Regions from separate parts of the Billgrantia diversa genome, predicted to be linked through region 2. Evidence: predicted binding sites of a transcription regulator. Region 2 holds the regulator's gene; the other holds the start of a gene.
What was found. The regulator sigma-54, encoded in region 2, starts transcription at its own class of promoters, with help from an activator protein. The targets are predictions, from matches to a motif close to TGGCACNNNNNTTGCTNT.
Positions count from the first base shown of each region.

Region 1: glnA (glutamate--ammonia ligase) is a predicted target of sigma-54. The motif match lies at 8,119-8,136, and genes of this name have one in related genera.

Region 1 covers NZ_CP053382.1:302,114-316,425, forward strand. The annotation lists gene HNO52_RS01445 (branched-chain amino acid ABC transporter permease) at 1-451, opposite strand, end outside; gene HNO52_RS01450 (branched-chain amino acid ABC transporter permease) at 451-1,458, opposite strand; gene HNO52_RS01455 (ABC transporter ATP-binding protein) at 1,486-2,190, opposite strand; gene HNO52_RS01460 (ABC transporter ATP-binding protein) at 2,255-3,025, opposite strand; gene HNO52_RS01465 (sodium-dependent transporter) at 3,139-4,584, opposite strand; gene HNO52_RS01470 (hypothetical protein) at 4,766-5,092, opposite strand; gene typA (translational GTPase TypA) at 5,201-7,048, opposite strand; gene HNO52_RS01480 (glycosyltransferase family protein) at 7,388-7,927, shown strand; gene glnA (glutamate--ammonia ligase) at 8,276-9,682, shown strand; gene HNO52_RS01490 (DUF4124 domain-containing protein) at 9,852-10,418, shown strand; gene glnL (nitrogen regulation protein NR(II)) at 10,746-11,792, shown strand; gene ntrC (nitrogen regulation protein NR(I)) at 11,785-13,197, shown strand; gene HNO52_RS01505 (hydroxymethylglutaryl-CoA lyase) at 13,320-14,270, shown strand; gene HNO52_RS01510 (CaiB/BaiF CoA transferase family protein) at 14,273-14,312, shown strand, end outside.
Region 2 covers NZ_CP053382.1:2,895,743-2,910,054, forward strand. The annotation lists gene mlaE (lipid asymmetry maintenance ABC transporter permease subunit MlaE) at 1-217, opposite strand, end outside; gene HNO52_RS13375 (ABC transporter ATP-binding protein) at 214-1,026, opposite strand; gene HNO52_RS13380 (calcium/sodium antiporter) at 1,167-2,117, shown strand; gene HNO52_RS13385 (KpsF/GutQ family sugar-phosphate isomerase) at 2,146-3,156, shown strand; gene HNO52_RS13390 (KdsC family phosphatase) at 3,181-3,738, shown strand; gene lptC (LPS export ABC transporter periplasmic protein LptC) at 3,751-4,371, shown strand; gene lptA (lipopolysaccharide transport periplasmic protein LptA) at 4,368-4,907, shown strand; gene lptB (LPS export ABC transporter ATP-binding protein) at 4,914-5,639, shown strand; gene HNO52_RS13410 (RNA polymerase factor sigma-54) at 5,797-7,218, shown strand; gene hpf (ribosome hibernation-promoting factor, HPF/YfiA family) at 7,327-7,635, shown strand; gene ptsN (PTS IIA-like nitrogen regulatory protein PtsN) at 7,642-8,112, shown strand; gene rapZ (RNase adapter RapZ) at 8,156-9,076, shown strand; gene HNO52_RS13430 (HPr family phosphocarrier protein) at 9,079-9,348, shown strand; gene pmbA (metalloprotease PmbA) at 9,408-10,748, opposite strand; gene yjgA (ribosome biogenesis factor YjgA) at 10,893-11,399, shown strand; gene tldD (metalloprotease TldD) at 11,443-12,897, opposite strand; gene HNO52_RS13450 (YhdP family phospholipid transporter) at 12,894-14,312, opposite strand, start outside.

The sequences.
Region 1 (14,312 bases), 1.9 Mb from region 2:
GGTAGAGCACCACGGCCAGCACGACGGCGATCAGCGTGCGCAGCTTTCTGTGTACGCCGATGCGGTCGAGCTTGGTGGCGCCATAGACGACCAGGATGGCGGCGGCCACGTAGAGCAGCGCCAGACCCAGCTCGCCGGGCAGCTCCGTACCCCAGAAGGCGTCGTTGACCGGCACGCTGAAGATCATGGTGGCAAAGCTGCCCAGTGCGACGAAGCCCATCACGCCGGCATTGAACTGGCCAGCATAGCCCCACTGGATGGTCAGGCCCAGGGCCAGGATGGCATAGCAGGCGGCTTCCACCAGCATGCGCGTGCTGTAGGCGGTTCCCATCACGGCGTAGACACCGAGAACCGCCGCCAGCAGGGCGCCGAACAGGATGACTTCGCGCAGCGGGAAGCGTGACGGCGTGGCGACGATATCTTCGCGGCGTTCGGTATGTTGCGTGCTCATCAGATCACCTTCCCCTTGAAGATACCGGTGGGGCGCCAAATCAGGATCGCCACCAGGATGAAGAATGGCACCACGATCTTGTACTCGGTGCCGACGAAGGCGAGGTTGCCGGCCTCGGCCAGCCATTCGGGCAGGCTGTCGCGGAAGGGGCGCAGCAGCACCGACCAGTTGAACACTGCCAGTGTCTCGGCGAAGCCCACCACGAAGCCGCCGGCGATGGCGCCGTAGGGATGGCCCACGCCGCCGACGATGGCCGCGGCGAAGATCGGCAGCAGCAGGAAGAAGCTCAGGTCGGGCTTGAAGGTCACGTCGAGCGACAGCAGGGTGCCGGCGATGGCCGCCAGGCCGCCGGCGATCACCCAGGTTACCGCCACGATGTGGTTGGTGTTGATGCCCGAGGACCGCGCCAGGTCGGGATTGTCGGACATGGCACGCATCGCCTTGCCCAGCCGCGTACGGTTGAGGAAGAGGTGCAGCCCCACCACACTGACGACGGTCAGGACGAACAGGATGATCTGCGGTTCGGTGATGGTGATGGGCCGGGTCGCCAGCTCGAACGGTACTTCGAGGCGGTAGATCTCCTTGCGCTCACCGGCCAGGTACAGGTTCTGCGCGCCGGTGCCCGAGAACAGGCGGATCAGCCCTTGCAGCATCAGGGTCACACCCAGCGAGCCGATCACCATGACGATGGGCTTGACGCCGTGGGCGCGCAGCGGCTTGTAGAACGCCTTGTCGATGCCCACCGCGAGCAGGGCAGTCAGCACGATGGCCAGCGGCAGCATGACCACGGGCGTGGGCAGCCCCACCACCGCGCCCACGCCGGGGAAGGCCATGGTCAGCAGCAGCACCATGAAGGCGCCGAAGGTCATCATGTCGGCATGGGCGAAGTGGGCGAAGCGCATGATGCTGAAAACCAGCGTCACACCGATGGCGCCGATTGCGTAGATCGAGCCGGACACGCTGCCGGCGACGATCACGTTGTTGATGAAGAATACCAGTTCGTTCACGACTCACTCTCCAGTACGGCTCCGGGCTCAACCGCCCAGGAAGCTCTTGGCCACTTCCGGGTCGGCGAGCAGGGCGGCGCCGGTATCGGTGAAGCGGTTCTTGCCGGCAGCCAGCACGAAGCCCTTGTCGGCGATGGCCAGGGCCTGCTTGGCGTTCTGTTCGACCATGAGGATGCCCACGCCGGCGGCGTTGATCTCCTTTACGCGCTCGAAGATCTCGTTCATGTAGAGCGGCGAAAGGCCGGCGGTGGGCTCGTCGAGCAGCAGCACGTCGGGCTCGGCCATCAGCGCGCGGCCCATGGCGACCATCTGCCGCTGGCCGCCGGAAAGCTCGCCGGCGGGCTGGTGGCGCTTGTCGTAGAGCGGAGGAAAGAAGTCGTAGACCTGCTTGAGCATGCGCTTGACGTTGCCCGGCTTGAGGAACGCGCCCATCTCCAGGTTCTCCTTCACCGAGAGGCTGGGAAAGACGTTCTTCTCCTGGGGCACGAAGCCCATGCCCTTCTGCACCAGCTTGTTGGGCGGCAGGTTGTGGATCGGCTCGCCGCGCAGCAGAATTTCGCCCTGACTGACGATGAGCAGGCCGAAGATGGCCTTGAGTATGGTCGACTTGCCGGCGCCGTTGGGGCCGACGATCACGCCGACCTCATTGGCCTCGATCGACATGTTCACCCCGTTGAGGATGTTCATGCCGCCGTAGCCGCCGTGCACGTCGCGTGCTTCGAGTAATGGCATCGTGGATTCTCTGCGCTGTCGTTGCTGTTCTTCTTGTCGGTCTCGGCGGGCCAGGCCGCTGCCCTCAGGCAGCATTGGACCCGAAGTAGGCTTCGATCACCTGGGGATCGTTCTGGATCTCCTCGATGCTGCCCTCGACCATCACGCTGCCCTGGGCCAGTACGATCACGGGGTCGCACAGGCGCGCAATCATCTCCATGTCGTGCTCGATGACCAGGAAGGTATAGCCCATCTCGCGGTTGAGCCGTTCGATGTTGCTCACCAGGTCGCCCAGCAGGGTGCGGTTGACCCCGGCGGCGATCTCGTCGAGCAGTACCACGCGGGCGTCGGTCATCATGGTGCGGCCAAGTTCCAGCAGCTTCTTCTGCCCACCGGAAAGGTTGCCGGCCAGTTCGTTGCGCACGTGGTGCAGGCCGATGAAATCGACTACCTCGAGCGCGCGGCGGCGTACCTCGGCCTCCTCACGGCGCACCAGTCCCGGCTTGAGCCAGGCGTCGAAGAGGTTCTCCCCGGCCTGCCGCGGCGGCACCATCATCAGGTTCTCCAGTGCGGTCATGTGGGAGAATTCATGGGCGATCTGGAAGGTGCGCAGCAGGCCCTTGTGGAACAGCTCGTTGGCGGGACGGTTGGTGATGTCCTCGCCGTCGAGCAGGACCTGGCCGCTGTCGAGGGGCAGGGCACCGGCGATGATGTTGAACAAGGTCGACTTGCCGGCCCCGTTGGGGCCGATCAGCCCGGTGATCGAGCCCTTCTCGACCTGGATCGAGCAGTCGTTGATGACCTTCAGGCCACCGAAGGCCTTGTGAACGTGCCTGACGTCGATGATGGATGGCATGTTGGTTCCTGCACAGTTATTCCTTTCCGGAATCGTTGTTAGGAAAGTGCCGCACGGATGGGGCCGGGCGGCGTATATCGAGCCGCCGCCCGAAGGCGGCGGCAGGTTTTGTTCTACTGCTCCTGGCGGTTGCCGGCCAGGAAGGTGCGGCCACCGGCGAAGGCGCCGACGATGACCAGCGCACCCACGGTCGGAAACAGGTAGCCCTCGACCTGCGGGATGGTACGCAGGAACACGAAGGCCACCGCCGCCGGCGCCACGAATCGTACCAGGAAGCGCCAGACCTGGAACCAGGTCTCGCTGGTGCGCATCTCCTTCATCACCTCGGAGTGGGTCAATGCCCAGCCGGCGAACAGCGCGATGAGCAGACCGCCCAGCGGCATGAAGATATTGGTCAATAGCTCGATGAAGTCGAAACCGCTGCGGCCGAACAGGGTGTGGAAGAGGCTGGCCTCGGCCCACAGGTTGAAGCTGACCACCGTCATCAGCCCCAGCGCCCAACTGGCCACCACCATGACGAACACCGCCTGCGGGCGGGTGAGGTCGAAGCGCTCGACGAGAAAGGCGGCCACCGGCTCGATCAGCGAGATCGAGGAACTGATGGCTGCCCCCAGTACGAGGATGAAGAACACCCCGCCGACCAAGCCGCCGAGAGGCATCTCGGCGAAGGCCAGCGGCAGCGTCACGAACATCAGCCCCGGCCCGGCGTCGGCGTCGAGCCCGGCGCCGAACACCAGCGAGAAGATCGCCAGGCCCGCGACCATGGCCACGGCGGTATCGATGAAGGCGATGGCGAAGGCGGTGCGGCTCAGCGAGGCGTCGCTTGCCATGTAGGCGCCGTAGGCCATGATCGCGCCCATGCCGAGGCTCAGGGTGAAGAACGACTGGCCCATCGCCTGCAGCCAGCCTTCGAGGCTCAGGTCGGCCAGGTTGAAGGTGAACAGGAAGCTTGCCGCGGCGGCGAAGTCGCCATTGGCGATGCCGTAGGCGAGCACCACCAGCAGGATCACGAACAGCGCCGGCATCATGATGCGCAGCCCGTTCTCGATGCCCTTGTGAATGCCCATGCCCACCAGCAGCCCCGAGGCGATGATGAACAGGGTGTGGTAGAGCGTGAGCAGCCCCGGCGAGGCCAGCAGCGCATCGAAACCGGCGCCGATGGTGGCGGCGTCGGCACCTACCAGCGTGCCGGTGAGCATCAGCCAGGTGTAGTGGATCGCCCAGCCGGCGATCACCGAGTAGAAGCTCAGGATGAGGAACGCCGAGGCTGCACCCAGCCAGCCGATCGATACCCAGCCGCGTGAGGCCTTGTGGGTACGAGTCAGGAACTGCATGCCCATGATCGGGCTTCGGCGGCTGGCGCGGCCGAGCATGGTCTCGGCGATCAGGATCGGAATGCCGACGGCGAAGATGGTCAGGGCGTAGATCAGGATGAAGGCGCCGCCGCCGTTCTCACCGGCAAGATAGGGAAAGCGCCATAGATTGCCGAGCCCCACTGCCGAGCCGACGGCAGCCAACAGAAAGGTACCCTTGTGTGTCCAGACGTTGTACGTGCTCATTATGCTTCCGAAGGCTCGTCTTGTGGCCTTGTGGGCCCGCGAATGTCGCCACTGGTGCCGGTTGGGTGGGGCCGGTCGGTGGGCGCGTACACTGTGCGCCAAAAACCCGCTTCCTGGCCAGTAGACGATCGTTAAGGATACGTTGGGAACGGCAGGTGACCGGGGCGCGGGTTCGTGGAAGTCACTGCGGCTCTTCGTCCTCCTTCGAGACGTCGCCCGGGCGAGGCTCGAAGGCGCGGCTGGCATCCGGCAGCCTTACCGTATCGCCCACGGCGAGCTTGCCGATCAGCTTGCGGCGCTTGCCGCTGTGCGGCTCGATGAGTGCCACCACTTCGCCGATGCTGGTGCCGTCGACGTAGGCCTCGACCTTTATCCGCACCACCTTGCCCTGGTAGCGGCCCGAGAGGATGTCGCCCCGCCCCGGCTCCGAATAGCCCTGCGGGCTGCGCTCGTAGTGGCGCATCACGCTGTCGGCTCCGGGGTCGTCCCATTCTACGTGCTTGTGCATGGTTGCTCCTCGCTGCTGCTGGATTTGCCTATAGCGTAGCCGCTCATCGCGAGATGGCCCGACGCAAAGCGCCCGCCGTGAAGGCGGGCGCAGTGTTGCTTTGTTACGTTATTTCTTGTTGCGCTTGCGCTCGTGCTCCTTGAGGAACTTCTTGCGCAGGCGGATGTGGTTCGGGGTGATCTCCACCAGCTCATCGTCGTCGAGAAACTCGATGGCCTGCTCCAGGCTGAACTTCACCGGCGGCGTCAGCACGATGTTCTCGTCGTTGCCCGAGGCGCGCATGTTGTCGAGCTTCTTGCCCTTGGTGGGGTTGACCACCAGGTCGTTGGCGCGGTTGTGGATACCCACCAGCATGCCTTCATAGACCTCGGTGCCGTGGTCGATGATCAGCTTGCCGCGCTCCTGCAGGGCGTACAGCGCGTAGGCCAGCGCCTTGCCGTCGACCATCGACACCAGCACGCCGTTGCGACGCTCGATGGCGGCATCGGGCTTGAGCGCACCGTAGTGGTCGAAGCGGCTGGTGAGGATGCCGGTGCCCGAGGTCAGCGTCAGGAACTGGCCGCGGAAGCCGATCAGCCCGCGTGCGGGGATAATGAAGTCGAGGCGCACGCGGCCCTTGCCGTCGGGGTTCATGTTGGTCAGCTCGCCCTTGCGGTAGCCGAGCTCCTCCATGATCGCGCCCTGGTGCTGCTCCTCGCAGTCGATGATCACCTCTTCGTACGGCTCCTGCCGGACACCGTCGATCTCCTTGATGATCACCTCGGGGCGGCCCACCGCCAGCTCGAAGCCTTCGCGACGCATGGTCTCGATCAGCACCGAGAGGTGCAGCTCGCCGCGGCCGGAGACCTTGAACTTCTCCGGGCTCTCGCCCTGCTCGACGCGCAGCGCGACGTTGTGTATCAGCTCTTGGTCGAGGCGATCCTTGATGTTGCGGCTGGTGACGTACTTGCCGTCGCGACCGGCGAAGGGCGAATCGTTGACCTGGAAGGTCATGGAGACAGTGGGCTCGTCGACCGACAGCGGCGGCAGCGCCTCGACGGCGGCCGGGTCGCACAGGGTGTCGGAGATGGCGAGCTCATCGATGCCGGTGATGCAGACGATGTCGCCGGCGGTGGCCTCGTCGGTCTGCACTCGCTCCAGGCCCATGTGGGTCATCACCTGGCCGACCTTGCCCTTGCGGGTCTTGCCGTCGGTGCCGATCACGGTAATCGTCTGGTTGGGCTTCACCGAGCCACGCTTGATGCGGCCCAGGCCGATGACACCCACGTAGCTGGAGTAGTCCAGTGCCGAGATCTGCATCTGGAACGGGCCGTTCTGTTCCACGGCCGGCGGCTCGACGATGTCGACGATGGCCTGGAACATGGGCGACATGTCCTCGGCCAGCTCCTCCGGGTCGATGCCGGCGATGCCGTTGAGCGCCGAGCAGTAGATGATCGGGAAGTCGAGCTGCTCGTCGGTGGCGCCGAGGTTGTCGAACAGATCGAAGATCTGGTCGATGACCCAATCGGGGCGCGCACCGGGGCGGTCGATCTTGTTGACCACCACGATCGGCTTGAGGCCCTGGTTGAAGGCCTTCTGGGTCACGAATCGGGTCTGCGGCATGGGGCCGTCGACGGCGTCGACCAGCAGCAGCACCGAGTCGACCATCGACATCACGCGCTCCACCTCGCCGCCGAAGTCGGCGTGTCCGGGGGTGTCCACGATGTTGATGTGAAAGTCGCGACCGTTGCCGTCCTGCCAGCGAATCGCCGTGTTCTTGGCCAGGATGGTGATGCCGCGTTCCTTCTCCTGGTCATTGGAGTCCATGACGCGCTCCTGGCCTTCGGCCTTGCGGTCGAGCGTGCCGGACTGGCTCAGCAGCTTGTCGACCAGCGTGGTCTTGCCGTGGTCGACGTGGGCGATGATGGCAATATTGCGCAGACTCTCGATACGAGAGGGGGTTACAGCTGTGTTCATAGGGTGTGACTCATCAACAGGGTGCGCACCTATGTACACATCGAAGGACGTACCCTAGGCGCGGGGTAGGGGAGTGGTGGCGCATTGTACAGATAAGCGGCGAGGGGGAATAGCACAACCTCGTCATAAGGCAATTCTCAGCCCTGGACGTGGCTCTCCCCATGCGCTCGGGTTGCCGGGGCAATGTTGCCGTCCGGCAAAGCCGGACATGTGTTGGACAGTTCGGTGCGACAAAATTCAGCAAGGGAACTTGAGCGATACCTTTCTACACTTATTTACACAGTCCGTAACTTGGCGTGCTGTCGGGTGGCCCTTTTATGCCTTGGTGGAGCCTGGTCCATGACCCTTGCCAGTGTTATATTCGATGCACGCGCTGCGGGAGCAAAGCTTCCGCGCAGCCTGGTCATCTTCGAGCAGGCTGCGCGGCGCTGGCAGGGTGGCCATGAGCTGCTGTTAGTGGATGACACAGGCGATCGTCGATTGCCGGCCTTGGCTCAACGCCACCAGGCCATCCTGCTGTCCTGTGGCTCCGCTACCCTGGGCAGCCGATTCAACACCGCGGTAGGGGCCAGCCGCGGGGACGTCCTGCTCTTTCCCGGGCAGGGGGATCGCCGTGCCGCCGATTGGCTTAGCCATCGGCTGGCCGATGTCGACCTCGACAGTAAATGGGACGCTGCGGTCCTGCCCATGCGCCGCCACAGCTGGCTCCGCTGGTGGTGGCTGCTCCAGCGCCCCTCGCCGGTGGATACCTTCTGGGTGGCGCGGGCCTGGTTCGATCGTATCGGCGGCTTCGATCCGCAGTTGCAAAGCGATGCACTACCCGATCTGCTCGAACGGCTGCGGGCGTGCCAGGCTCGCGTCTCGATCGAAGTCGCGTAACGACCCGCCCATGCGCACTTGTTTGGTGCGCCTTGATTAGATTTGCTCCAAAACGGTGCATCACATGACGTCTGCTGGTACCCAATGGGGCCGGTCGAGCAGGCATGGTGCAGTGCGATTCAGCGCGGTGCAAATTTTTTTCTAGTAAATACCGTGACTTACTCTTTCTCCGGGCTCGCATGGTGCATGCTTGGCATGGCTCCTGCATTTGTGTGGGCAGCTCTCCATGCTTGTGCATGGCGACGTGGGCAGCAGGCCCACCGCGTGTTACAACAGGCGCTGCGATGCAACCAGTGCCAGTGGACTTCAGCCAAACGAATCGAGCCACAGCTCAAACGGAGGACACAAATGTCAGCCAAGACTCTCGCCCTGATCGAAGAACATGATGTGAAGTGGGTTGACCTGCGCTTCACCGACACGCGGGGCAAGGAACAGCACGTCACCATTCCGGCCCGTGACGTCGATGAGGAATTCTTCGAGAACGGCCAGATGTTCGACGGCTCCTCCATCTCCGGCTGGAAGGGCATCAACGAGTCCGACATGATTCTGCGCCCGGAAGACGGCACCGCTTTCCTCGACCCATTCACCGAAGACGCCACCCTGGTGCTGCGCTGCGACATCATCGAGCCGGCCACCATGCAGGGCTATGAGCGCGACCCGCGCTCCATCGCCAAGCGCGCCGAGGCCTACCTGCAGTCCACCGGCCTGGGCGATACCGCCTTCTTCGGCCCCGAGCCCGAGTTCTTCATTTTCGACGAAGTGCATTGGAAGGCCGATATCGAAGGCGCCATGTACAAGATCACTTCCGAAGAGGGCGCCTGGTCCACCGACCGTCAGGTTGAAGGCGGCAACCTGGCCCACCGTCCGCGCGTCAAGGGCGGCTACTTCCCGGTGCCCCCGGTCGACAGCTTCCACGACATTCGCGGCGCGATGTGCAACACCCTGGAAGCCATCGGCCAGACCGTCGAGGTGCATCACCATGAGGTGGCCAACGCCGGCCAGAACGAGATCGGCGTCAAGTTCAACACCCTGGTGAAGAAGGCCGACGAAGTTCAGGAAATGAAGTACGTGATCCACAACGTGGCGCACGCCTACGGCAAGACCGCGACCTTCATGCCCAAGCCGCTGGTCGGCGATAACGGCAGCGGCATGCACGTGCACCAGTCGTTCTGGAAGGAAGGGCAGAACCAGTTCGCCGGTGACCAGTACGCCGGGCTGTCCGAGATGGCGCTCTACTACATCGGTGGCGTGATCAAGCACGCGCGTGCCCTCAACGCCTTTGCCAACGCATCGACCAACTCCTACAAGCGTCTGGTGCCGGGCTTCGAAGCGCCGGTCATGCTGGCCTACAGCGCCCGCAACCGTTCCGCTTCCATCCGCATTCCGTACACCGCGAGCCCGAAAGGCAAGCGCGTCGAGCTCCGCTTCCCGGATCCGACCGCCAACCCCTACCTGTGCTTCGCGGCGATGTTGATGGCCGGTATCGACGGCATCAAGAACAAGATCCACCCCGGCGACGCCATGGACAAGAACCTCTATGACCTGCCGCCGGAAGAGGGCAAGAAGGTGCCGACCGTGGCGCATAGCCTGGATCAGGCCCTGGAAGCCCTGGACAAGGATCGGGCCTTCCTTACCGAAGGCGGTGTGTTCACCGACGACATGATCGATGCCTACATCGAACTGAAGATGGAAGACGTCGAGCGTATCCGCATGACCACGCACCCGATCGAGTTCGACATGTACTACAGCTGCTAAGCTGTTGCGTCCGGCGCCATGGCGCCGGTTCGCCAAGAGGGGCTCCGCATCGCGGAGCCCTTTTTTTGTCGTACACTGAGTTGCGAAAAGTGGCAGGGAAACACATTCATTGGGACATCGGCCGATCGGCAGCGAAGCTGCGCGAGGCGCCGTCTAAGGGAGAGTCCACATGGGCAAGGCGATCGTGCTGTGTCTGCTGGGCCTGGTACTGGCGCAGGGGGCGCTGGCCACGTCGATCTATCGCTCCACCGATGCACAAGGCAACGTGATCTTCACCGACGACCCCAATCATGGCGGCGAGCCGGTCGAGCTAGCGCCGCTGACCGTGATTCCTTCGCCGGTCGAAGGGCGCCAGGCAGAGCCGCCGCGCGTCGAGGGTGTTGCCCCACGCATGGGCGAGGCCCCGGGCCAGCCGTTCATGCCCTACGGGACCTTCCGCATCCGTTCGCCGGAGCACGGGGCGGACCTCCCCGCAAGCTATGCCGGCAACCTGCAAGTGGAGCTGGCCATCGAGCCGGAGCTGCGTCCCGATCACAGCGTGCGACTACTGGTCGACGGCCGGGTGAGCCAGACTCCCATGCATACTCGCGCCTTCATGCTCAACGATCTCGGCCGTGGCGAATACGTGCTGCAGGCGGAGTTGCTCGATGCCCGGGGGCAGGTACGCCATCGCAGCCCGCCGGTCTCTCTTTACGTGCAGCGCGCCAACGTGACGCTGCCGCAGGATGGCGGTTGAGCCGAGGCGCCACCTCGATCTGAGTACGTTGTTCTCCTAGGCTCGCCCTTCCTTGTTCCCCCCGATGCCCCATGTTGGGGGAAATATGTGCCTCCTGATTTGGCGCTTCTATCCTTGTTGCACCATAGTGGTGCATAGGGGTTCATTGCATTCGCCCTGAAACGGCGCCCTGCTGCGCCGCCGCGGGTTGGCGCGCTTCTTGCTTGAAATGTTTCAACCAGAGCGCTGCCTGGCTTCGGGACGGTGGCTGCGGTGATCCCGCCGATGCGCCATGACGATGCACGTATTGCTCCATGCACTCCTGAGTTTCAACGAGGAAGGTCGTAAATGTATCGACGCCTGATGGAACACCTCACCACGGCGGTGCTGCTGCTCGACCACGAGCTGCGGCTGAGCTGGATGAATCCGGCGGCCGAAGCCCTGTTGGCGGTCAGCCTGGGCCGGGTGAAAGGGCTCCGCCTGGCAAGCCTGCTGGCCGAGGACGACGGCATGGGCGAAGTGTTGGCCAAGGCGCGCGACGACCAGCACCCCTTCACCCAGCGCGAGGTCAGGTTGGCGCTGGTCGGCGGTGCCGTGGTCACGATCGACTACACGGTGACGCCGTTGTCGACGGTGGAGCTGTTGGTGGAGATGGAGCCGCGCGACCGCCTGTTGCGCATCTCCCGCGAGGAGGCGCTGCTCAATCGCCAGGAGGCGATCAAGGTGTTGTCGCGCGGCCTGGCCCATGAGGTCAAGAATCCCCTGGGCGGGATCCGCGGTGCGGCGCAGTTGCTCGAGCGCGACCTCGACGACCCCGGCCTGCAGGAGTTCACCCGCATCATTGTCGAAGAGGTCGACCGTCTGCGCGACCTGGTCGATAGCATGCTGGGACCGAACAAGCTGGTGCACCATGAGCCGCTCAATATCCACAAGGTGCTGGAGCGGGTGCGTACGCTGCTGATGGCCGAGACACCGTCGGTGGCCATCGAGCGCGATTATGATCCCAGCCTGCCGGATTTTCCCGGCGACGAGGCGCAGATGATCCAGGCGGTGCTCAACGTGGCTCGCAACGCCATGGAGGCGATGACCGCGGCCGGCACCGAAGCCCCCAGCCTGCTGTTTCGTACCCGGGCGCGCCGTCAGTTCACCCTGGGTGCGGAGCGCCATCGCCTGGTCTGCGAGGTGGCCCTGATCGACAACGGCCCCGGCGTTCCCGAGGGCCTTCAGGAAACCCTTTTCTATCCCATGGTCTCGGGTCGCGCCGACGGCAGTGGGCTGGGACTGTCCATCGCCCAGGGCATCCTGCATCAGCACCAAGGGCTGATCGAGTGCGATTCCCGCCCCGGCCATACCGAGTTTCGTCTGCTTATTCCATTGGAGAGGCGCCATGACTGATGTCGCACGTGTCGCGGTGGTCGACGACGACCGCGCCATTCGCTGGGTGCTGGAGCGCGCCCTGGCTCAGCCCGACCTCGAGGTCGAGTGCATCGACCGGGCCGACGTGGCGCTCAGCCGCTTGCTGGACGACCCGCCCGACGTGCTGGTCACCGACATCCGCATGCCGGGCATCGATGGCCTCGACTTGATGTCGCGGGTGCGCGAGGTTCACCCCGACCTACCGGTCATCGTAATGACCGCCCACTCCGACCTCGACAGCGCCGTGGCCTCCTATCAGGGCGGTGCCTTCGAATACCTGCCCAAGCCGTTCGACGTCGACGAGGCACTGGCCCTGGTACGGCGCGCCGTGGCCCATGCCCGTGAGCGCAAGCGCCCGGTCAGCGTGCCCGAGGGGCTGGACGCCGAGATCATCGGCGAGGCGCCGGCGATGCAGGAGGTCTTCCGTGCCATCGGCCGGCTGTCGCACTCGCACATCACGGTGCTGATCAACGGCGAGTCGGGCACCGGCAAGGAGCGGGTGGCTCGCGCCCTGCATCAGCACAGCCCGCGCTCCAGCCATCCGTTCATTGCCCTGAACATGGCGGCGATCCCCCGCGACCTGATCGAGTCCGAGCTGTTCGGCCACGAGAAGGGTGCCTTTACCGGCGCCACCGCCCAGCGCCAGGGACGTTTCGAGCAAGCCAATGGCGGTACGCTGTTCCTCGACGAGATCGGCGACATGCCCGCCGAGACCCAGACGCGACTGCTGCGCGTGCTGGCCGACGGCGAGTTCTATCGGGTCGGCGGCCATACGCCGGTGAAAGTGGACGTGCGAATCATTGCCGCCACCCATCAGGATCTGGAGCGGCTGGTGGGGGATGGCCGCTTCCGCGAAGATCTGTTTCATCGCCTCAACGTGATCCGCGTGCATCTGCCCAAGCTGGCGGAACGCCGCGAGGACATCCCGCGGCTGGCTCGTCATTTCCTCGCCGAGGCGGCCAAGGAGCTCTCCACCGATGGCAAGGTATTGACCAAGGATGCCGAGGCGCACCTGACCCGGCTGTCCTGGCCGGGCAACGTGCGTCAGCTCGAGAACACCTGTCGCTGGCTGACGGTGATGGCCTCGGGGCGCGAGATCCTGGTCGAGGACCTGCCACCGGAGCTGCGCCAGGGCGAGGGCGGCGAGGCAGCCAACGGCGACTGGCGCGCCGCCTTTCGCGACTGGGCCGACCGCGCCCTGGCCGCGGGCCATACCCACCTGCTGGAAGAGGCCGTACCGGATTTCGAACGCATCCTGATCGAAACGGCGCTGAAGCACACCGGTGGACGCAAGGGCGAGGCCGCCGAGCTGCTGGGCTGGGGGCGCAACACCCTCACGCGCAAGCTCAAGGTGCTGTTGCCGGCACTGGCAGATGGCGATTGAGCGTCGGCACTGCTCGGGCTCCTGAAAAGCTCCTGTAAAAGGTAGGCATTAAACCAAAGGCGCATGGCTGCGATGCGAGCCGGCTACGTACAGTCGGGGAAATCATTGCGCGGCTAATCATCATGCTTGAAGCGATCCGGGCGCCCCGGCAGGTCCACGTCACCGAAGTGGGCCCGCGCGACGGGCTGCAGAACGAGAAGGTGCTGCTCTCCACCGCACACAAGGCCGAGCTGGTGCGTGCACTGGTTGCGGCCGGGGTTCGCGAATTCGAGCTGACCTCCTTCGTCAGCCCGCGGGCGGTACCGGCACTGGCCGATGCCGCGGAGCTGGTGGCCGAGCTCAGGGATCTCGAACGGGTGCACTTTTCGGCGCTGGTGCCCAACCTGCGCGGGGCCGAGCGGGCCCTGGAGGCCGGCGTCGACTCGGTGGTGCTGTTCGTTTCGGCCTCGGAAACCCACAACGCCAAGAACGTCAATGCCAGCGTCGCTGAGTCGCTGGCGAGCTTCGAGCAGGTGGCCCGGCGCCTCGAGGGCAGCGGCATCGAGCTGCGCGGAGCCATCGCCACCTGCTTCGGCTGTCCCTTCGAGGGCGACATCGACGTGGCCGCGGTAGGCCGCATCGCCCGTCACTTCGCCGATCTCGGCGCCCGCTTCGTATCGCTGGGCGATACCACCGGCATGGCCACGCCGCCGCTTGTCGCGGAGCGGATCGTCCATCTGCGCGAGACGGTACCCGGCGTTTCGCCGACCCTGCACTTCCACAACACCCGCGGCATCGGCCTGGCCAACGTCATGCAGGGCCTCGCGCTCGGCGTCGACCGCTACGAGAGCTCGATCGGCGGGCTGGGTGGCTGCCCCTTCGCGCCCAAGGCGACGGGCAACATCGCCAGCGAGGACCTGGTCTACCTGCTTAGTGAAATGGGCGTCGAGACCGGCATCGATCTGGAGCGGATGATCGAGGCCGCGCAGCTCGCCACCCGCCGGATGGGGCGCCCCCTGCCGGCCCAGGTCTCCAAGGCGGGGCCACGGCTGGCGCTCAGCGACTGTGCGGCAGTGCCGACGGCAAAAGGATAAATATGACCAATTCACCAGCCCTGGCGGGGGGAAGCCTGGAGG
Region 2 (14,312 bases):
AGCCCTGCAGCGCCAGCACCATGCCGATGAACAATCCCGACACCAGCACGATGGCCAGCGACAGCACGCCGATGAAGTGCATCTGTCGCAGCCACAAGTAGCACCCTTCGCGGGAGGGAATACCGATGGATGACTGGACGAGGAACAAGCCCGCTCTACCCAAGGCTTCGAGTACATCGCAGCCACGCCGCCCGAGGCGCATGACGCGACCGATCATGGCCGCCCCTCCAGGTTGAGGATATCGCGGAAGTAGTCCGGCGCCGGGTAGTGAAAGGGCACAGGGCCATCCGGTTCACCGTGCACGAACTGGGTGACGCGCGGGTCATCGTCGATATCGAGACTATCGGGCGTGCCATGGGCCATGACCTGGCCATCGGCTATCACATAGACGTAGTCCGCAATCGACAGCGTCTCCTGGATATCGTGCGACACCACGATGGAGGTCAGGCCGAGCGCCTCGTTGAGCCTCCTGATCAACTGCACCAGGACGCCCTTCGAAATCGGGTCCTGGCCCACGAACGGCTCATCGTAGAGCACCAGGTCGGGGTCCAGCGCAATCGCACGCGCCAGAGCGACACGTCGCGCCATGCCTCCCGACAACTCCGCCGGCATCAGCTCCCGCGCCCCGCGCAGCCCCACCGCCTGCAACTTCATCAGCACCAGGTCGCGAATCATCGCCTGCGGCAGATCGGTATGCACACGCAGCGGAAACGCCACATTCTCGAACACGCTGAGGTCGGAGAACAGCGCACCGCTCTGGAACAGCATGCCCATGCGTCGGCGCAAGCTGAACAGCGCCTTGCGCGACAAGGCGTGCACGTCCTGACCCGCAATCCGGACCCGCCCGGCATCGGGCACCAGCTGTCCGCCGATCAGCTTGAGCAGTGTCGTCTTGCCGGTTCCGCTGGGGCCCATGATGGCTGTGATTCGGCCACGGGGAATCTGCATTGCAACGCCGTCGAAGATGACCTTCTCACCGCGCGAGAAATGCAGGTTGTCCACCTCCACGAAGAGGGAATCGATCATGCCGCTAAAATCCAGGAAAAATTATCGAACATCGTATCCTAACTCTTCCGCCTGGCGCCAGCCCGACCCGCATCGTGGCTTGCACCCGAACCGCCTAACACGTCTAATATGCGACCTCATTCATCGCTCAGATCGATGCCATGCTACTTCCGCTCGTTACAGTCGCCCTGGGCCTTGCCGTGCTCACCTGGAGCGCCGACCGCTTCGTCAATGCTGCGGCAGCCACGGCCAGCCGCACCGGGATGAGCACGATGCTGGTCGGCATGACCGTCGTGGCCATGGGCACTTCGGCCCCAGAGATGGTGGTCGCCGTGTTCGCCGCGCTGGATGACCTGCCGGATCTGGCCATCGGCAATGCCCTGGGCTCCAATATCGCCAATATCGGCCTGGTGCTGGGAGCAACGGCACTGGTGCGCCCCATCCCGGTCCCCTTCTCGCTGGTACGCCGAGAATTGCCGCTACTGCTCGGTGCGACCGGCGTCACCGGTTATGCCCTGGCCAACGGCATCCTGGGGCGCTTCGATGCCTTGCTTCTGGTAGTACTGATGATTTTCAGTATTTGGTGGCTGGTGCGCGCCGACACACCTGACGCCGTCCCGACCGATGATATACCCGACATGACGCTGCAGCGCGCACTCTCCTGGCTGATCGGCACCTTGCTGCTGCTGTCACTCAGCTCCCGCGCCCTGGTGTGGGGCGCCAGCGAACTGGCACGCAGCCTGGGGATCAGCGAACTCGTCATCGGCTTGACCATCGTGGCGGTAGGTACCAGCCTGCCCGAGCTGGCCGCCTGTGTCGCGAGCGCCTTGAAGCGTCAGCATGACCTCGCCATCGGTAACGTGATCGGCTCCAACCTTTTCAATCTACTGACTGTGCTGCCGATTCCAGCCATCATCGCACCCGGCGCGCCCCATCCGGACGCTGCAGGGCGCGACTACCGGGTCATGCTGGTGCTGACACTGGCCCTGGCCATCCTGCTGTTATGGCAGCGCCAGGGCCGCCTCGGCCGGCCCATCGGCGCCGCCTTCCTGGCCAGCTATGCCGCCTATCTGGTCTGGCTCGGCCTCAGTGGCGGCGCCGCCCTTGAGTGAAACCTCACATCGGGCAACAATCATCGCCATGAACTCAGACGAATCCACCCTCTCTTCCGACGGCACCCCAGGTGCCTCACCGCTGAGGGAAAGCGCACGCCGCACGCTCAAGGTCGAGGAGCAGGCCATCGCAGCGCTCTTCGAGCGGCTCGACAGCCATTTCGACCGCGCCTGCGAGCTGATACTCGCCTGCCAGGGCCGCGTGGTCGTGACCGGAATGGGCAAGTCGGGACATATCGCCGGCAAGATCGCCGCCACCCTCGCCAGCACCGGCACGCCGGCCTTCTTCGTGCATCCCGGCGAAGCCAGCCACGGCGACTTGGGCATGATCACACGGGGCGACGTGGTGCTGGCCCTGTCGAACTCCGGCGAAACCGCCGAAGTCACCGCGCTGCTACCATTGCTCAAGCGCATCGGTACGCCGCTGATCAGCATGACAGGACGCCCCGACTCGACGCTGGCCCGCCACGCCGATGCGCATCTCGATGCCGGCGTCGAGCGCGAGGCCTGCCCGCTGGACCTGGCACCGACCGCTTCGACCACCGCGTCACTGGCGCTGGGCGACGCCCTGGCCGTGGCCCTGCTCGAGGCGCGCGGCTTCACCGCCGAGGAGTTCGCCCTCTCGCATCCGGGAGGAAGCCTGGGCAAGCGTTTGCTGCTCCGCGTCGGCGACTTGATGCACCAGGGCGAGCGACTGCCTAGCGTGCCGCTGGGAAGCCCTCTGCGCGACGCCCTGCTCGAGATTACTCGCCAAGGGCTCGGTTTCACCTGTGTCGTCGATGAGCACAATCTCCTGATCGGTGTCTATACCGACGGCGACCTGCGCCGCACGCTCGATCAGTATCAGGACCTCAGCCAGCTGAAGGTGGATGACGTCATGACACGCCCCGGCAAGCGCATCGCCCCCGATATGCTGGCAGCCGAAGCGGTGCGCATAATGGAGGACAGTCTGATAACGGCGCTTGCCGTCGTTGACGAAGCAGGCCACCCGATCGGTGCGCTGCACATGCACGACCTGCTGCGAAGCGGCGTGATCTGACATTACCCTGACCAAGGAGAGCCCATGGCTCTGGCCACCCCTACCATCGACCCACGCCTTGTCGACCACCTGCGTCAGGTTCGCCTGCTGGCGCTGGACGTGGATGGCGTACTCACCGACGGCCGCCTTTACTTCCAGGCCGACGGCGTCGAGATCAAGGCGTTTCATACCCAGGATGGCCTGGGTCTCAAGCTGCTCAGGCGTGCCGGCCTGCAAGTGGCCTTCCTGACCGGTCGCGAATCGCCCATGGTCAGCCACCGCGCCGCCGCCCTGGGCATCGATCATGTCTTCCAGAGCTGCGAAGACAAGCTGGCCACCCTGCGCGAGCTATGCACGCGCAAGGGAATCGAGCTGGAGCAAGTCGCCTACTGCGGCGACGACCTGCCCGACCTGGCGGCCATCCAGCGTGCCGGTATCGGTATCACCGTCCCCGACACCCCACCCTACCTGCGTGCGCTGGCCGACTACGTCACCGAGCGCCGCGGAGGGCATGGCGCGGTGCGCGAGATCTGCGACATGCTGCTCGAAGCGCAGGGGCATCGCGACGCGCTGGTCGATACCTACCTCCACGGTAAGCGCTGAGGCTGTCCGGATATGCTGAAGCGGCTGCCACGCCCCTCGTTCCGAGTCTGGCTATTCCTGCTGCTGTTGGCGCTCGGCGGCCTGATCGCCTGGCTGGATCCTTGGCGAGAGCCCACTCCCGGACCGGTACCTACCGACGAAGCCGGCGAGCCCGACTACTACCTGAAGCAGGCGCAACTGACCCGCTTCGATGCCGAAGGCAGAGCCCACCAACGCCTGGAGAGCCCGCGTTTGGTGCATACGCCCCACGACGATGTCACCCGCGCCGTCACGCCGCTGGCCCATCTGATCGACCGCGAGGGCCGGCTATGGGTGGCAAGCGGCACGGAAGGCCGCCTCGGCCCGGGCGGCAATCCACTCACGCTCTCGGGTGACGCCCGCCTGTTCGCCCCCGAAGAGCGCTGGCAGCTCGACACAGAAACCCTGCATTTCGACGCCAATGTGGGGCACGCCTGGAGCGACACGCCCGCCCTGCTGCAGCAGCCGCCACAGCGCATGCGCGGCGAGCGCTTCGACGCCTGGATCCATGACAATCGGGCGCGTTTGACCGACAATGTGCGCGGCCACCATGTCCCGGAAGTCGCCCAGCCAGAGCAGGCCGACGCCGCCAACCTAGAGGATTTCACGCCATGAAGCGATGCAGGCTCCCGACCATACGTATGCCACTCACCCTGGCGCTGGTTGGCATGGCGTTGATCGGCCTGGCGGGTAGCGGTTCGATCATGGCGCAGCAGAGTGATGCCGAGCAGCCCATCGAGGTAGAGGCCGACCAACTCGAACTCGACGATCGCGCCGGCACTGCGGTCTACACAGGCGACGTCGATATTCGTCAGGGCAGCATGCGACTCACCGGCGACCGAGTCGAGTTTCAGCGCAATGCGGCCGGCGAGCTTTCGCGTGCCACGGCCCACGGCGAACGCGCCTACATCGAACAGCAGCCCGACCCCGACCAGCCCGTGGTTCGCGGCTGGGGGCGTACCATCATCTATCATGTGGCCGAGCGCAGAGTGGAACTGATCGACCGCGCCGAGCTGCACCAGGGTGGCGACACCTTCGACGGGGGCTATCTCGAGTATTTCCTCGATCGTCGCGTGGTCCAGGCGCGCGCCCAGGGCGAGGGCGTCGAAGGCAGCCAGCGCATTCGCATGACCCTGCAGCCGGAGCGTTGAGTGCCGATGAAGACCTTATACGCCCGGCATTTGGCCAAGAGCTACAAGCGCCGCCGCGTGGTGCACGACATCAGCCTCTCCATCGAACAAGGCCGCGTGGTCGGCCTGCTCGGGCCTAATGGAGCCGGCAAGACCACTTCGTTCTACATGATCGTCGGCCTGGTGAAGGCGGATGCCGGTGAAGTCCATATCGACGACCAGGATCTCTCGCGCAGCGCAATGCACGAGCGCGCACGGGCAGGTATCGGCTACCTGCCCCAGGAGGCATCGATCTTCCGCAAACTCTCGGTGGCCGATAACATCATGGCCATCCTCGAAACGCGCAAGGATCTCGATCACCACGCGCGGCAGGCGAGGCTCGAGCAGTTACTGGAGGAATTCCATGTCACCCACATTCGCGACAACCTTGGCATGAGCCTGTCCGGCGGCGAGCGGCGGCGCGTCGAAATCGCCCGGGCGCTGGCCACCGAGCCGGCTTTCATTCTGCTCGACGAACCCTTCGCCGGGGTTGATCCGATCTCGGTGGGCGAAATCAAGGGGATCATCCGCCAGCTCAAGTCGCGCGACATCGGTGTGCTGATCACCGACCACAACGTCCGCGAGACCCTCGATATCTGTGATTCGGCTTACATCGTCGGCGACGGCCAGATCATTGCCGAAGGGGACGCCGAGGCGATCCTGGCCAACAGGCGGGTCCGGGAAGTTTACCTCGGGGAAGACTTCCGCCTATAACGCACTTTTTCTCATCATGCAAGCGCATGATCTCTAATTAATTATTTGTATTAGGCATGCATATTGCCAATGGCATGCTTATTGCACCCACCCCTCTTGCAAGTCAGCGTCCGCCAGTCTAGGGTAGAGTCTTTCCGGCAAATGAGCCCTTACCCTCATGGCCATGAAAGCATCCTTGCAATTGCGCGTCGGCACCCAGCTGACCATGACTCCCCAACTGCAGCAGGCCATTGCCCTGCTGCAGCTCTCGACCCTCGATCTTCGCCAGGAGATCCAGCAGGCGCTGGAATCCAACCCTATGCTGGAGCTCGACGACGGCTTCGGCGAGCAGGCCGCCAGCGAAATCCAGAGCGATGATTGGGCCGACGAGATACCCAGTGAGCTTTCCACCGACAGCGACTGGACGGATACCTATCCCGACCATGGTACGAGCTCAGGCAGCGCCACCGGCGAAGGCCCGGATTTCGAGCGCCAGGCCTCGGCGCAGACGCTGACCGGCCATCTGATCTGGCAACTGGCGATGACCGACTTGAGCGACCGTCAGCGTCAGATTGCCGAAAGCCTGATCGATGCCGTCGACGGCACGGGTTACCTGGCCCAGCCCCTCGAAGAGATTCGCGACGGCCTGCGCCGGCAAGGACTAGAAGGCTTGCCCACACGGGAAGTCGAGCAGGTCTTGCTGCGTCTGCAGCAGTTCGAGCCGACCGGCGTGTTCGCTCGCGACCTGCGCGAGTGCCTGATGCTACAGCTGGCTGCGCTGCCTGACGATACACCGCTGCTGCCCCAGACTCGTCGGCTGGTGCGCCAGTTTCTCGAGGCACTGGCCGCTGATGATCGTCGCCTGCTCAAGCGTCGTCTGGGTCTGGACGACAAATCGCTGGACGAGGTCATTGCCCTGGTTCGCTCGCTCGATCCGCGTCCCGGCAGCGCCTATGCCGATGTCGGCAGCAGCTACGTCACGCCGGACCTGGTCGCTTACCACGATGAATCCGGCTGGCGCGTGGAACTCAATGCCGAGGCCCTGCCCCGGCTACGCCTCCAGCCCGACTACGTGGCGCTGGTGCGCCGTGCCGACAAGAGTCAGGACAACCAATTTCTCAAGGATCACCTGCAGGAAGCCCGCTGGCTGATGAAAAGCCTCGCCAGCCGCAACGACACCCTGCTGCGGGTTGGGCGCGAGATCATGGCCCGCCAGATCGACTTTCTCGAACACGGCGAGGAGGGAATGAAACCACTGGTGCTGGCCGACATTGCCCAGGCGGTGGAGATGCACGAATCGACCATTTCGCGGGTGACGACACAGAAGTTCATCCATACGCCCCGCGGCGTTTTCGAACTGAAGTACTTCTTCTCCAGTCATGTCGGCGGCAACGGTGACGGCGACGTCCACTCGAGCACGGCGATCCGCGCCCGTATCCGCAAGCTGATCGCCGAAGAGACGCCGCGCAAGCCGCTCTCCGACAGCCGCTTGGTCGACCTGCTGGCCGCGGATGGCATTCAAGTCGCCCGCCGCACGGTTGCCAAGTACCGTGAAGCTCTGGGAATTCCTTCCTCGAGCGAGCGCAAGCGTTTTCGCTGATGCCTCGAATCAACCTTGATCCCCGACAATCCCGCCGCTCGAGGGGGTATGCAGGGCAGTAAAAAGGGTTACAATCGAGCTACCACCCGAAGGACGAAGGAGCTTGTCATGCAAGTCAACATCACCGGCCATCATGTTGAGCTGACCGATTCACTGCGTGACTATGTGAGCGAGAAGCTGAGCCGCGTCCAGCGACACTATGACAACATTACCAATGTGCAAGTCACGCTCTCGATCGAGAAGGAGCGTCAGCAGGCCGCCTGCACGCTGCATGCCGCCGGCGCCGATCTGCATGCCGAAGCTTCCGATCAGGACATGTACGCCGCAATTGATGCGCTGACCGACAAGCTCGATCGTCAACTGGTTAAACACAAGGAAAAGGCCCAGGCTCGCGCCCAGGGCGCCGGCATTCGCTGAGTTGCCATGACACTGGAAACCATCCTGCCTCCGGAACGCGCTCTGTTCGACGTTCCCGGGGGCAGCAAGAAGAGGGTGCTGGAGTTCTTCAGCACCTTCATTGCGCAGAATACTCCGAGCCTCGACAGTCAGGAGGTCTTCGGCAGACTCGTCGGTCGTGAGAGGTTGGGCAGTACCGGCATCGGCAATGGTGTGGCCATTCCCCATGCCCGTAGCCCGCACTGTCATAACCCCGTAGCGACCTTTCTCAAACTTGCCGAACCCATCGACTTCGACGCCATCGACGGCGAGCCGGTCGATCTGGTGTTCGTGCTTTTGGTACCGGAAGAAGCCGACGATACGCATCTGTCGCTGCTGAGCCAGGTGGCTAGCGTCATGAACGACGCCGAGACGCGGGCGCGACTGCGCAAATGCGCAAGCCAGCGCGAGCTCCATGAGCGTCTCATCGAAGCGATTCGACGACAGTCCTCGGCCTGACACTCACCTCGCCGTTCGGCCAGCCCTGATCAGGAGAACTCTCATGCAGCTTGTGATCATCAGCGGCCGCTCCGGCTCTGGAAAATCGATCGCGCTGCAAGCGCTCGAGGATATCGGCTACTACGCCATCGACAACCTGCCGGCGATGCTGCTCGGGTCCTTGGTTGATGAGCTACGCAACTCGCCCACCATCCAGACCTCGATCGCCGTCAGTATCGACGCGCGCAACCTGCCCCATGCCCTGGAGCGCTTCCCACGCCTGTTGGAAGAGCTGCGTATCAAGCAGGTCGACTGTCAGGTCATCTACCTGACCACCGATGCACGCATCTTGCTCGAACGCTACTCCGCTACCCGGCGTCGCCATCCCCTGACCCGTGGCCGGGACATGACCCTGGGCGAAGCCATCGAGTCGGAAGACGTGACGCTGAGTGACATTCGCAACCTGGCGGACCTGATCATCGACACCTCACGGCTGTCGGTACATGACCTGCGCGGGCGAATCACCGAACAGGTGGCCAGTCATCGCGCGGACCAACTTACCCTGACCGTGGAGTCGTTCGGCTTCAAGGGTGGCGTACCCCTCGACGCCGATATCGTCTTCGACGCACGCTGTCTGCCCAACCCCTACTGGGACCCACGCCTGCGCTCGGCTACCGGCCGAGAACCTAGCATTGTGGCATTCCTTGAACAGTACCCATTGGTACAGCAGATGCTCGACGATATCGTCGCCTGGGTAGAACGCTGGCTTCCCGCCTACCGCGATACACACCGCAGCTATCTGACCGTTGCCATCGGTTGCACCGGTGGCCAGCACCGCTCGGTGTACCTGGCCGAGCGCCTCGCCAAACATCTGGCCCGGCAACAGCCCGACGTGCGCCTGCGCCATCGAGAGCTAGGCATCCACACACCGGTCACCTCCGCCCGTGACGTGACCGAAGAGACGCCCGAACGCAAGGAAACCTGAGCGTGCCCTGCCGCAAGCTGACCCTGACCAACAAACGCGGCCTTCACGCCCGAGCTGCCACCAAGCTGGTGCAGTGCTGCCAGCCTTTTCACGCGCGCGTGTTCGTCAGCCGAGGGCAGCAGCAGGCCGATGCCAGCAACATCATGGCGCTACTGATGCTGGGCGCCCCCTGCGGCACCGAACTCGATGTCAGCGCCGAAGGGGAGGATGCCGAGGCGGTGCTGGAGGCCATCGAGGCACTATTCGAGGCCCGCTTCGAAGAGGATACCTAGGGGAATGGCTGCGCTCGTCCCCGACAACTTGATGGAAAGGCGTAAAGCGTCCATTCAGCTCATGAGCCGGCTACGGTCATCTCGTCGACAAGCCAGCTGCCGGTGTGAATGCTGCCGCGGGTATCGATATCGCTGCCCACGGCCAACAGCCCCTTGAACATCGCCTCCAGATTGCCGGCAATGGTGAACTCCTCCACCGGGTACTGAATCTCGCCGTTCTCGACCCAGAAGCCGGCCGCACCGCGTGAGTAGTCGCCGGTCACGCCATTGACACCCTGTCCCATCAGCTCGGTGACCAGTAAGCCGCGCCCCATGCGCGCGAGCAGTTCCTCGCGTGAGTCGAGCGGTGCCGTGATGCGCAGATTGCGTGCACCGCCGGCGTTAGCGGTGGTCTGCATGCCAAGGCGCCGCGCGCTGTAGGCCGACAGCATATAACTCGCCAGCCGCCCCCCCTCGATGTAGACGTTGTCGCGGGTCTGCACGCCATCGTTATCGAATGGCGAACTGGCCATGGCTCCTCGCTCCATGGGGCGCTCGCCGAGAGTGAACCAGCCAGGAAACAGCGGCTCACCCAGTCGATCGCAGAGGAACGAGGCCTGGCGATAGAGCGAGCCGCCGGCGATGGCACTCATCAGGTGGCCGACGAGGCCGCTGGCCACGGTGGCGTCGAACAGCACCGGCAAGCGACCGGTGGCGGGCCGTCGAGCTCCCAGCCGGCTCAGGGTGCGTTGGGCGGCGCTCCTGCCCACCGCATCGGCGTTCAGCAGGTCCTGCGGGTTGCGCGCGCTGGTATAATCATAATCGCGCTGCATGCCGCCCTCGTCCTCGGCGATCAACATGCAGGAGAGCGAGTGGCGGCTGCCACGCTGACTGCCCAGAAAACCATGGCTGTTGGCGTAGACTCGCACTCCCTCACCGCTGGAGAGCGAAGCTCCTTCCGACTGGCGGATACCGGGCTCACTGCGACCGGCCGCTTCGCAAGCCAGCGCCAATTCGATAGCCTGCTCGGTGGAAAGCGGCCAGGGATGATGCACGTCGAGATCAGGCAGGTCGGTGGCCATCAGCTCGGGATCGGCCAAGCCGGCGGCGGGATCTTCACCGGTATAGAGCGCGATGGCCATGGCCTTCTCCACGACCTCACGGATCGAAGCCTCACCGGCATCGGTGGAAGAAGCGCTGCCCTTGTGACCACGCAGGTAGACCGTCACGGCGATCCCCTGGTCACGGGAGAGTTCGACGGATTCCACCTCGCCCTCACGCACGCTGATACCGGTTCCCTGGTCGACGCTGGCCCCCACCTCACAGGCGTCGGCCCCCAAGTGTTTCGCCAGGGCCAGCGCCTGCTCGGCCCGCGATTCAAGCAGTGCCTGCTGGGCGGCGGCATCGAAAGCCTTGCTCATGTGTCTCTCCTTCACTGACCGACCGCGCCGGCCTCCAACATGTCATTTCCCGTCGCCCGGCGACGGACTGATATACTGCTGTCATTCGAGCCTGATCGCTTCACTGGCCAGGATGACTCTGACCTCTCATCACTTGGACGCGGCATGACCCAGGATACTCCCTCTTCCTTCGACGAACGGCCCAGCAAGTCCCAGCTCAAGCGTGAAATGCATGCGCTGCAGGCACTGGGCGAACAGATCATCGCCATGACGCCTACCGAGCGGGCACGCTTCCCGCTGTCGGAAGACTTGCTCGCAGCCGTCGAGGAAACCTCCCGCATCCGCTCCCACGAAGGGCGCCGGCGCCATATGCAGTATGTCGGCAAACTGATGCGGCGCGAGGACCTCGAAGCGATTCAGGCCGTATTCGACGAAGTCGAGCAGGAAAATCGCCATCGCGACCTCGCCTTTCATCGCCTCGAGAAGTGGCGCGATCGCCTGATCGAAGATGGCGACGGCGCCGTCGAGGCCTTCATCGAGGAGCATCCCGATGTCGATCGCCAGGCGCTGCGTCAGTTGATCCGCAACGCCAAGAGCGAGCGCGAACGCGGCAAACCCCCGGCCAATGCGCGCAAACTGTTCAAGCTGATCCGCGATACGGCGGGGCTGTAAGACTCCCGCCGCTCGTGGCTGAACCGGCGGCAGGCACGTTCGTTCACGACGCAGTGCCGCCGACAGTGAGCTCATCCAGCTTGAGCGTCGGCTGGCCCACGCCCACGGGAACGCCCTGCCCCTCCTTGCCGCAAACGCCGATACCGGTGTCGAGCTCCAGGTCGTGACCGATCATCGACACCCGGCCCATCGCCTCCGGCCCGTTGCCGATCAGGGTCGCCCCCTTGACCGGCGCGGTGATCTTGCCGTCCTCGATCAGGTAGGCTTCGCTTGCCGAGAACACGAACTTGCCCGAGGTGATATCCACCTGGCCACCGCCGAAACTGACCGCGTAGATGCCTCGCTTGACGCTGGCGAGGATGTCCGCCGGATCGTCCTGGCCGGCCAGCATGTAAGTGTTGGTCATGCGCGGCATCGGCATATGTGCGAACGACTCGCGCCGGGCGTTGCCGGTGGGCTGCATGCCCATCATCCGGGCGTTGAGCTTGTCCTGCATGTAGCCGGTGAGAATGCCATCCTCGATCAGCGGCGTGTACTGGCCCGGCGTGCCTTCGTCATCCACACTCATGGAACCGCGCCGATCGGCCAGGGTGGCATCGTCCACCACGGTCACGCCAGGCGCGGCCACCCGCTGCCCCATGCGTCCGGCGAAGGCCGAACTGCCCTTGCGGTTGAAATCGCCTTCAAGGCCATGTCCCACCGCCTCGTGCAGCAGGATGCCGGGCCAGCCTGGCCCGAGCACCACCGGCATCTGGCCGGCCGGGGCGTCGACGGCGTCCAGGTTGACCAAGGCCTGGCGCACGGCTTCCTTGGCAAAACGCTCGGCGACGTTGTCGTCGCGCAGACGTGCCATGGCATAGCGCCCGCCGCCACCGGCACTGCCGCGCTCTCGTCGGCCGTTCTTCACCGCGATAACGCTGACGTTGAAGCGAACCAACGGACGGATGTCGGCCGCCAGGGTGCCGTCGCTGGCGCGCACCAGAACGACTTCGTGCACGCCGGTCAGAGATGCGCTAACCTGGCTGATGCTCGGATCGGCGGCCCGTGCCACGCGGTCGGCCTGCTTGAGCAGGGCGATCTTGTCCTCGGCAGAAAGGCCCGAAAGAGGATCGATCGAGGCATAGCGCGGCGCAGCGTGACTCACGACCCGCGAGCCGACCGGCAGGGTGGCACCGCTACGCACGATGCCCGAAGCCGTGCGTCCCGTCTCGGCCAAGGCGTCGAGGGTAATCTGGTTGGAATAAGCGAAGCCGGTCTTTTCGCCCGCCATGGCACGCACGCCGACGCCACCGTCGATATTGTAGCCGGCCTCCTTGACTTCGCCGTCCTCAAGTACCCAGCTCTCGTGCCAGCTCCTCTGGAAATAGAGATCGGCGTAATCGACGCCGGGCGCCAGCACGTGGCCGAGGCCTGCATCGAGTGCCTCGATATCCAGCCCGCCCGGGTGCAACAGGATTTCGGCGGCAGTATCGAGCAAAAGAGTTGAAGATGTCGTCATTCGGCGGTTTCCAGTGTGATGTCCGGCGAGATCCACGGACCCCGCACGCGATAATGAATTCGAGTGACCTTGTCGATGGCCCTGCCGAAGAGACGGTCGGCAATGAACAGTGCACCACCCACCACGGGCGCCCCGGCGATTACCGCGGCCAACGGCAGGCTGCTGCTGACGGGCACCGTGACCCCCAGGCGCTGATCCAGTTCCCGCCGGACGAGGTCGACAGTGCCGTCCAATGTGAAAGAAGTAGCCGGGCCGTCTATCGTTACCGGGCCATTGGTCTCGAGTACGCCCTCATAAAGGGTAGCAGCCCCACTCACTCGATCGAAAGCCGTGCCCTGGCCGGTCACGTCGGAAAAATCCATGCGCAGGCGGCGTACCAGGTTATCGACGTTGAGCAGACCCACCAACCGCGCCGTAGGCGATTCGAGGTTGGCAAAGCGGCCATCGCGCAGCTCGACCTCGATGCTACCGCGCGAGCGCGCCAGGGCGAATTGCCAGGGCGCCCCCGGCCAGGCCAACTGACTGCGAACACGCGTCTCGCTGCTGCGGATCGAGACCGGCTGGCCGAGTCGTTCCAGCGCAGTGCCCAGATCGCGCCCATCGAGATCGACCCGCGAGCGGGTCAGGCTGTCGCCGGCACCGGCCGACTCCCAGACGATCTCCCCTCGCGCCGAGACCTGCCCCAAGGTCAGCCCCAGAGGGGCCACCCGTAGCTGCTGAGGCCCACCTTCCCAGTGCGCGGTCAGCGGGCCGATCTGACGCCCCTGGTAGAGGATGTCGGCGATTCGCAGTCGCCCATCTGGCAGCTCGGTTAGCCAGTCGGGCAGCGGCGCCGGATCGGGTGGCACATCGAGCTCTTCGAGCAGATTGCCGGCGCCTTCCACCTGGGCCGGCAGCAGGCCATCGAGGGTCAGGCGCTCCAGCGCTATATCCAGCGGATCGGCGAGGGAAGGACGGTAATCGAGCCCCCCTTCGAGCAAATCGCCCTGCAGCCCCACGCGCCAACCGCCACCGGCGTGCGGACGCGCCTCGGCGGACATACCTCCCAAGCAGCTTTCAGGACCAGCGAGACAAGCGGTTTCCACCCGCAACAGGCGTAATAAAGCAGGTCTCTCAATGGACCCCGACGTCCCTCCATCGAGCAGCGGCGCCAACGCCTCACCCCACGCCACCAGATCGAGCCGAGGATGATAGAGCGTTGCTGACCATCCCTCCTCCTCAGGCCACTCGGGAGAGTCGGGCGAGCGCCCCAACCACACTTGACCCTGGCCCAGGTTCGACCACGGCAGGCCTCGCCAGCGCAGACGTGCATCCCCGTCCAGCTCGGCCTCGACCTGCCGCTGGTCGAGATCTGCCGTCAGCCACAGCGGTCGTGCCTCTCCCTCTGCCTTGCCCAGCGGCTCAGGCAGCTCGAC